Regions from separate parts of the Intrasporangium calvum DSM 43043 genome, predicted to be linked through region 2. Evidence: riboswitches for the same ligand, from Rfam matches in the RefSeq annotation. Region 2 holds a riboswitch; the other holds the start of a gene.
The links. A riboswitch is a leader RNA that binds a small molecule or an ion and turns the genes downstream of it on or off. The one in region 2 is predicted to bind cobalamin.

Region 1 (4,030 bases), 1.4 Mb from region 2:
GGCCGTCAGGCCGGCTCTGCTGTGCCGCAAGGCATCCGGGCCGACACGAACCTGGCCGGCGTCCGGTCGCAGCGCACCGGAGAGCACCCGGAGGAGCGTCGTCTTGCCGGAGCCGTTGGCCCCGAGGAGCGCCAGCCGCGACCCGGGTCGCACGTCGAGGGAGGCAGCGCACAGGACCGTCCGTCCGCCGTAGGAGACGGTGACAGCGCGGGCTGCGAGGCTCAGGTGACCCACCTCAGGACCCTCCCATCGTCAGCGCCGCCGTGGTGATCGCACCGAGCGCCACCAGGCTCGTCGCCACGAAGGGCAGCGAGGTCCGGCGAGGAGGGTCGAGGGAGGGCAGGCTGCCGGTGTAGCCACGCCCGGCAAGGCCTTCCTCGAGGCGCCGAGCCCGGTCCCACGACCGGACCAGGAGTCCCGCACCGAGGGCCGCCGAGCTGCGCAGGGTGGTGCGGCGGTCCCGGTAGCCGAGGCGGGCGGCCTGGGCCTCGCCCATCTGGACGACCGTGGCGAGGAGGACCAGGACCAGCCGGTAGACCAGACCCGCGACGTCGATGCAGGCATCGGGCACCCGCAGCCGGCGGAGGGCGCCCAGCAGGTCCGCCATCGGCGTCGTCGCGGCGATCACGAGGACACCCAGCGTGCCGGCGGTCCCGTGCCCGAGCACGGACAGGGCCGACCGCCTCGTCTCCTCGGTGACGGCGACCCCTGGCCCCCCGTCCCACCGGAGGCTCACGAGGACCGAGAGCGACCCCACGACGATGAACGCCAGCGGTGCGGCCACGCTGCGGGCCAGGACCCGCGGCGAGACCTGCGCCGGGCCGAGCAGGATCGCGAGGGCCGCGGCAGCGGCCAGGACCGAGCCGGGCCAGACCGGCAGGCTGATCCCCACCCCGACGAGCCCACCGGCGAGGAGCACCTTCTCCCCGACGGCGCGTCTCCGCCACGGTGAGGCCCAGGCCGCATCATCCAGAGCGAACCCCGTGCTCATCCGCGGTCCGCGGAGGAGTCGGATCTGCCGGAGACGGCTGAGTCGCTGGGGGTGGCGGCCGGCTCGCCGGCGCGGCGCCGACGGCGCTCGTGGATCCGACCGACGACGTAGCCGAGGGTGATCCCGCCGAGCCCCGCCTGGAGGGCGAAGAGGCCCGACTCGACCTGGCTCGACTCCGGCCGGAAGAGCGGCTCGAACCACGCCTCGTAGGCGGGATGGGCCGACTCGATGAGATCCATGGCCTGCGAGTCCGACCCCGGATATGCGTCCGCGCCGCTCTCGCCGCGCTGAGCTCCGAGGACGAGGGCCAGCCCGACGACGGCGACGATCGCCAGGACGAGGAGACCGTTCACGGCGCGGCGGCTCATCGGGGCGCCTCAGTCGCGCGGGTGACGGCAGCCGGCAGCATGTCGAGCCGTTCGAGCTCCGGCCGGGCGATGTCGCCGAGCAGACGCAGCACGAGCACCGCGAGCAGGCCCTCGACGACGGCGAGCGGGACCTGGGTCACGGCGAAGACGCCGAGGAACTTGGCCATGGCCCCTGAGAAGCCGGTCGCCGGGTCCGGGAACGCCAGGGCGAGCTGCGTCGCGGTGACCGCATACGTCGCGAGGTCGGCGAGCGCCACGGCGGCGAAGACGGCGGCCGTGTGGTTGACGCGGCGTACGGTGCACCAGACGAGGTAGGCCGTCCAGGGACCGGCGACGCCCATGGAGAAGACGTTGGCGCCGAGGGTGGTGAGGCCGCCGTGGGCGAGGAGCAGCGCCTGGAAGAGGAGCACCACGGTGGACAGGAAGGCCATCACCGGCGGACGGAAGAGGACCGCGCCGAGTCCCACGCCGGTCGGGTGGCTGGACGACCCGGTGATCGAGGGCAGCTTGATCGCCGAGAGGAGGAACGTGAACGCTCCGGCGGCGCCGAGCAGCAGCGTCGTCTCGGGGCGTTCCCGCCGCTCTCTGGCGACGGCACGGCCGCCGTGGATGACGAAGGGGGCTGCGGCCAGGGTCCATCCCGCCGCGTGCAAGGGCGGCAGGAAACCTTCAGCGATGTGCACAGTTCACTCCTGGATGACGCGTCCACTGGAACAGCCGTGCCAGGCTCGTATCTGACTCCCGGCCGCAGGTGCGACCGGTCACAGTGGCGCGACCGTCCCGGACTCTCACCGGGTTCCGTGCGCTGGCACAGTTGGGTTCGGCGAGTATGGCACGTCACCCCGCTGGGCCGTCACGCGAGCGGTGGCCGGACCCGCGTCCCGTAGAGGTGAGAGTCCGCGAACTCCGTTGCGGCCAAGGCCCACCCGACGATGATGACGGCAGCCTGCCGGAGGTCCGCAGCCTCCACCTGGGCTCCGATGTCCGAGAGGGTCCCGCGGAGGATCTGCTGGTCGGGCTGCTCGGCGTTGGCCACGACGACGACGGGGCAGTCCGCGCCGTAGTCGTCGACGAGGGACGCGGCGAGCTCGCGGGCCCGCCGGATGGCGAGGTGGAGCACCAGGGTCGCTCGGGACCGGGCGAAGTGGGCGAGCGACTCGGTGTCCGGCATCTTCGTCGAGTCCCGCTGGGCGCGGGTGAGCACGACGGTCTGGGCGACCTCCGGCACGGTGAGCTCGCGCCCGACGAGGGCGGCCGCAGCGGCATAGGCCGGCACCCCCGGCGTGACGTCCCACGGGACGCCGGCCCGGTCGAGTCGGCGGGTCTGCTCGGCGACCGCGGAGTAGAGCGACGGGTCCCCCGAGCAGAGACGAGCGACGTCCACACCACGCTCGTGCGCGGCGACGCAGTGCGCGACGATCTCGTCGAGGTGGAGGTTCGCCGTGTCGACCAGCGTGGCCCCGTCGGGGCAGTGCGCGAGCACCTCGCCGCCGATGTACGTCCCGGCATAGAGACAGACCGCGGACTCGGACAGGATCCGGACGGCGCGCAGGGTGAGCAGGTCGGCGGCGCCCGGTCCGGCGCCGATGAAGTGGACGGTCACGTGGTCTCCGGCTCCGAGGTCGAGATCGGGTGCGGGCGCGGCTTCGTCGCGGCCCACTGGGTGATGGTCCGGGACGGCTTCCACCCGGTGAACGAGCCGATCGGCTCGAGGTCCTCGACGGCGATCCGGCTCACCACGCCCCCGTGCAGCCGGTGGGCGGCCAGGATCGTCATCTCGGTCTCGACGGTGACCCCGTGGACGACCAGCCGGCCCCCGGGCCGGAGCACGCACCACGCCGAGCGGATCAGGGAGCCGTTCGCTCCCCCACCGATGAAGATCGCGTCCGGTGCCGGGAGGATGCCGGTGGCATCGGCGGCGCTCGCGACGACCACTTCGAGCGTCGGGACTCCGAGTCGGTCGGCGTTGGTGCGGATCCGCTTGGCGCGCAGCTGGTCCCGCTCGACTGCGTAGACGCGGATCCGGGGATGCTGGCGGGCGAACTCGATGCCCACCGACCCGGCGCCGGCACCGAGGTCCCACATGACGTCGCCGGGCTGCGGCGCGAGATGGGCGAGCGCGGCCGCACGGATGATCCGCTTCGTCAGCTGCCCGTCGTGGTCGAAGGTGCTGTCGTCGAGGCCCGGAGCCAGGGAGCGGGCAACGGATCCGGGATCGGGGACGCACTCGATGCACACGAGGTGCAGACGTGGAGCGGCGCCGTGCTCCCAGGAGCCCGCGATGCCATCGGTGCGCGACTGCGTCGGGGTCCCGAGGTCGCCCAGCACGGTGAGGCGGCTGGCGGCGTAGCCCTCCTCGGCGAGCAGCGCAGCGATGCGGCTGGGCGAGTCCTCACCGTGCGTGAGCGTGATGAGCCTCGCCGCGGGTGACAGATGGCGGCGCAGCCCGTCGAAGTGGCGCCCGACGAGGGTGACGACCTCGGACTCCTCTGCGCCGCAGCGCATCTCGGCACGAGCCAGCGAGACCGAGGACACCGCGGGACGGATCGTGACGGCGTCGGCGCCGAGGAGGTCGACGAGGGTGCTGCCGACGCCCGACACGAGCGGGTCACCGCTGGCCAGCACGACCACCCGACGGCCCGCGACCATGGCCAGGACGGCGGGCAGGTTG
Region 2 (4,030 bases):
AGAAGGTCGTCGCGAAGTTCGGGCAGGCCGAGAAGGGTGACGCGTTCTACGCGGTCATGCGGGCCTTCCAGATGCGCCGCACCCGGATGCCGAAGCCGGCGGTCGACCGCGGGCAGCATCCCTCCTGAGTCCTGCCCACGAGGTCCTCGTATGCCGCTGGGCTGGCTCCTCGCCGACCTGACCTGAGATCGACGCCGGCTGCCGTCGTCTCTCGAGGGCGTCGTCTCGCCAGCCCTCCTCCTCAGACCTCCGCGTCGGTCCTGCCAGCACCAGAGCCGCGGTCACGCGACCGGTCGACGAGGTCCGCGAACCCGAGCGGCATCCGCGTCACGGCGTAGGTCGCGAAGTACAGCTTCACCACCGTGCCGTCCGGGTGCCGGACGACCTCGAGCACCTCGCCCCGCTCGCGCCCGGCGACGGCGCGGAAGCGGTCCGGGGCCTCCGCCGCGAACCGGGTCTCCGACAACGTGTCGTCCGTGAGGCGCGACCACAGCTCGCCGTCGCGGACGAAGAAGATGAGGGGCGACCCCTCGGACCACCACTGGCCCAGCAGCTCGGCAAGGTCCGGCCGGGGTGGCTCCGGCGACCAGACGGGCTCGATCGACGGTTCCACGTCGATGACGGCCTCGATGAGGTCAGCGGCGAGCGCGAGCGGCTCGGCACCCGAGGTGACGTTGGCGAAGACGACCGCGCCGACCTGCTCCCGCCGCCGGACCCGGAGCCCGGTGAGGTAGCCGGGCATGGCGCCGCCGTGCCCGACGAACACCCGGTCTCCGCGCCGGGCCATCCCGAAGCCCAGGCCGTAGGCGCCGGTCCAGCCGTCGACGTCGGTCATGATGAGCGGTCGGCACATCTCCTCGACCGTCTCGGGGCGCACGACGCGGTCATCGGGGTCGGCGAGGTAGGCGGCATACGCCGCCAGGTCCGCGACCGTGGACCAGAGTCCTCCGAGCGGCGCGGTGGCATTGAGGCTGAAGAGGGGCTCCTCCTTGGCGCTGCCCGCGTAGGGGTCGATCTGGTAGCCCCTCGCCCGGTCCTCCGCAGGTGTGAGGCCCGTCCTCGTCATTCCGAGGGGCTCGAGGATCCGCTCGCGGACGACCTGCTCCCACGGCCGGCCGGTGACCCGCTCCACCACCTGCCCGAGCAGGCCGTACGCGAGGTTCGAGTAGTGGAAGGCGTGGTGCGCCGGAAGAACCTGCTCGGCCACCTCGGCTCCGGCGAGGAACGCCTCGCGCTCAGGTGCGCTCAGGCTCTCCCAGATGTTCCCGATCGGCTCGCGCTGCAGCCCCGACGCGTGCGCCATCATCTGACGCAGCCGGACCGTGGCGTGCTTGGTGCCCGGCAGGTGGTCGGCGAGCGTGTCATCGAGCGTGAGGAGTCCCTCGTCCCGGAGGGCCATGACCGCCAGGGCGGTGAACGTCTTGGTCACCGAGCCGATGAGGAACGGTGTCGAGTCGCCGGCCGGCACCGCGGCATGGTCGCCGTCGCCGAGAACAGCCGACCCGACATGGCCGGACCAGACGAGCCGCCCCTCGCGGACCACCCCTGCGCTCACGACCGGCGAGCGCCAGCGCCGCTGCGCCGCGCTGACCCGGGTGATCAGGTCGCGCTGGAGCGAAGGCGACAGCGAGGAGCCGGCTGGAGACCCCGCGGCGCCGGCCGGGGTCCGGCGCACGTCCTGCTGGGTCACTCGGGCCCTCGGAGACTCATCGGCCCGTACACGACGGCTTCACCGTGGCGCAGCGTCACCGACTCCACCCCGGCCGCGAGCAGGTCACGCCAGGACTCGCCGAGGTAGTTCTCCGCGTCGCTCTGCGTCGGAAAGCCGCGGGTGGCGAGGGCCGGGTCCGCCATCGTCTCGCCGTGGGAATCGAAGTACAGCCACGTCCAGTCCGAGCTCATCCCGTCACCCTAGACGGTCCAACGCAGCGATCGCGGGGGGCTTTGGGCGCACGAACGATCTCGTGACGATGCCGTCCTGCCGCGAGGACCGACTGTCGCCAAGGTCACCCCTGACCCGGTCCGCGCCGTTTGACGCGCATCGGCTCCGTCTGCCACAGTTCGACTTACCGATGGGCAATGGGGCAAGCCGGTGAGACTCCGGCGCTGACCCGCAACCGTGACCCCGGCCGCCGACGACCTCGGCACCGGGACCAGCCGGAAAACCCGTGTCCATCCGGCTCCCCATCAGTCTGTCGTGGAAAGCGGACCGGAGACACCAGGCCAAAGGACACACCTCCGACCTCGGTGCCCCACCGCAAGGAGGTCAACGTGTCCTTTGCCCATCGCGTCCCCGTGCGGGTCGCCCTCGCCGCGCTGCTCGCTGCAGCCATCAGCATCCTCTCGCTCGCCCCCGCCCACGCTGCCGCCTACCGGTTCTGGGGCTTCTACCAGCTGGCCGACGGGAAGTGGGCCTTCGCCCAGAAGGGTCCCGACCAGATCGTCCCCGAGGACGGCTCGGTCGACGGCTGGCGCTTCGCCGTCGCAGACATGAACGACACCCGCTTCCCACGGGCCACTCTGACGTTCGACCAGGTCTGTGGCTCGACGGCGGCCGAGACCGGCAAGAAGCGCGTCGGCCTCGTCATCGACTTCGGTCGTCCGGCCGATGCCGCGGACGGCGCCACTCCCCCGGAGCCGCAGGCGATCTGCGCCGTCGTCGACTCGACGGCGACGAGCACTGACGTCCTGGCCGCCGCCGGGGACCTCCGCGTCGAGAACGGTCTCGTGTGCGCGGTCGCGGGCTACCCGGCCACGGACTGTGGCGGCGAGGTGAAGGAGCTGAGCGCCGAGGCGAAGGCGGCCGACACCCCCGTCCAGATCTCGGCCCCGTCCACTGCACCGACCACGTCTGCCGCCCCCTCGGCCGCGGCGACCGCAGCCAGCGCACCCGCGGTGGAGACGTCGAGCGGAACGAGCACAGCGGCATACGTCATCGCTGCCCTGGCCCTGTTGGCGCTGCTCATCTTCGTCGTCGCGCGGTCGCGCGCCGCCAACCGCCGGGACGCCTGAGCGCCTCCCGCATGAGCGCCCGTGAGCGGCTCCAGCACCCTGCAGCCTGGTGGCTGTGGGGGCTGGGGCTCGCGACGGCTGCGTCACGGACGACCAACCCGGTCGTCCTCCTCCTCGTCATCGGCGTCTGCGTCTTGATGGTGGTCGAGCGGCGCGACCCCTCGACCCCCAACCCGCTCGTCGCCTTCCTCGTCATCGGGGCAGCGGTCGTGACCTTCCGCGTCCTCATGACCGTCGTGCTCGGCAACGGGATCCGAGGGGAGACCGTGCTGGTCACGCTGCCGCGGATCCCGCTGCCGGAGTGGGCGGCGAGCATCCGGATCGGTGGTCCGGTCTCCCTGGAGAGTCTCCTCTTCGCCGCCTACGACGCCCTCCGGCTCGCGGCCATCCTCGCGTGCATCGGCGCAGCCAACGCCCTCGCGAGCCCCCGCCGGCTCCTGCGCTACCTTCCCGCGACCCTCTACGACGTCGGCACCGCCGTCGTCGTCGGCCTGACGTTCGCACCGCAGCTGCTCGCAGACGCGCGCACGGTCCGCTCCGCCCGGGCCCTGCGGGGGCACGACGGTCGGGGCCTCCGCGAGCTGGCCCGGCTCACCGTCCCCGTCCTCGAGACCGCCTTCGAGCGGTCGCTGGGCCTCGCCGCGTCCATGGAGTCACGGGGCTACGGCCGCGCGGTCCGCACGACGCCCGGCGGGCGACGCGCTGCCTCCGCCCTCGCCCTCTTCGGCGCGCTCGGGGTCCTCGCGGGCCTCTACGGCCTCCTCGACAGCTCCGTCGGCGGGGCCCTCGGGCTCCCGCTCCTGCTCGTCGGTCTGCTCGTGGCCGGCGCGAGCCTCGTCGTGGGCGCGTCCCGGGACGGCCGGTCAGGGCACCGCCGCGACCGTTGGACGTCGACCGAGTCCCTCACGGTCGCCTGCGGGGCGGTGGCGGGGGGCGTCCTGGTCGCGGCGGCAGCGGGCGCCTGGGCGGGCATCGTCCCGACTCAGCGCGCCGAGCCGCCTGCGGTCCCCCTCCTCGC

Region 1: it holds a riboswitch for cobalamin, as region 2 does, so the genes downstream of both, INTCA_RS04060 (energy-coupling factor ABC transporter permease) here and INTCA_RS10185 (SCO2322 family protein) in region 2, are expected to answer to the same signal.

Annotation. Positions count from the first base shown of each region.
Region 1 covers NC_014830.1:881,715-885,744, reverse strand. Annotated here, with positions in the region: gene INTCA_RS04075 (energy-coupling factor ABC transporter ATP-binding protein) at 1-234, opposite strand, end outside; gene cbiQ (cobalt ECF transporter T component CbiQ) at 236-991, opposite strand; gene INTCA_RS04065 (energy-coupling factor ABC transporter substrate-binding protein) at 988-1,359, opposite strand; gene INTCA_RS04060 (energy-coupling factor ABC transporter permease) at 1,356-2,042, opposite strand; cobalamin riboswitch at 2,068-2,219, opposite strand; gene cobM (precorrin-4 C(11)-methyltransferase) at 2,213-2,962, opposite strand; gene INTCA_RS04050 (bifunctional cobalt-precorrin-7 (C(5))-methyltransferase/cobalt-precorrin-6B (C(15))-methyltransferase) at 2,959-4,030, opposite strand, start outside.
Region 2 covers NC_014830.1:2,248,667-2,252,696, forward strand. Annotated here, with positions in the region: gene INTCA_RS10170 (DUF3043 domain-containing protein) at 1-128, shown strand, start outside; gene INTCA_RS10175 (serine hydrolase domain-containing protein) at 242-1,690, opposite strand; gene INTCA_RS10180 (hypothetical protein) at 1,687-1,902, opposite strand; cobalamin riboswitch at 2,028-2,176, shown strand; gene INTCA_RS10185 (SCO2322 family protein) at 2,272-3,012, shown strand; gene INTCA_RS10190 (energy-coupling factor transporter transmembrane component T) at 3,024-4,030, shown strand, end outside.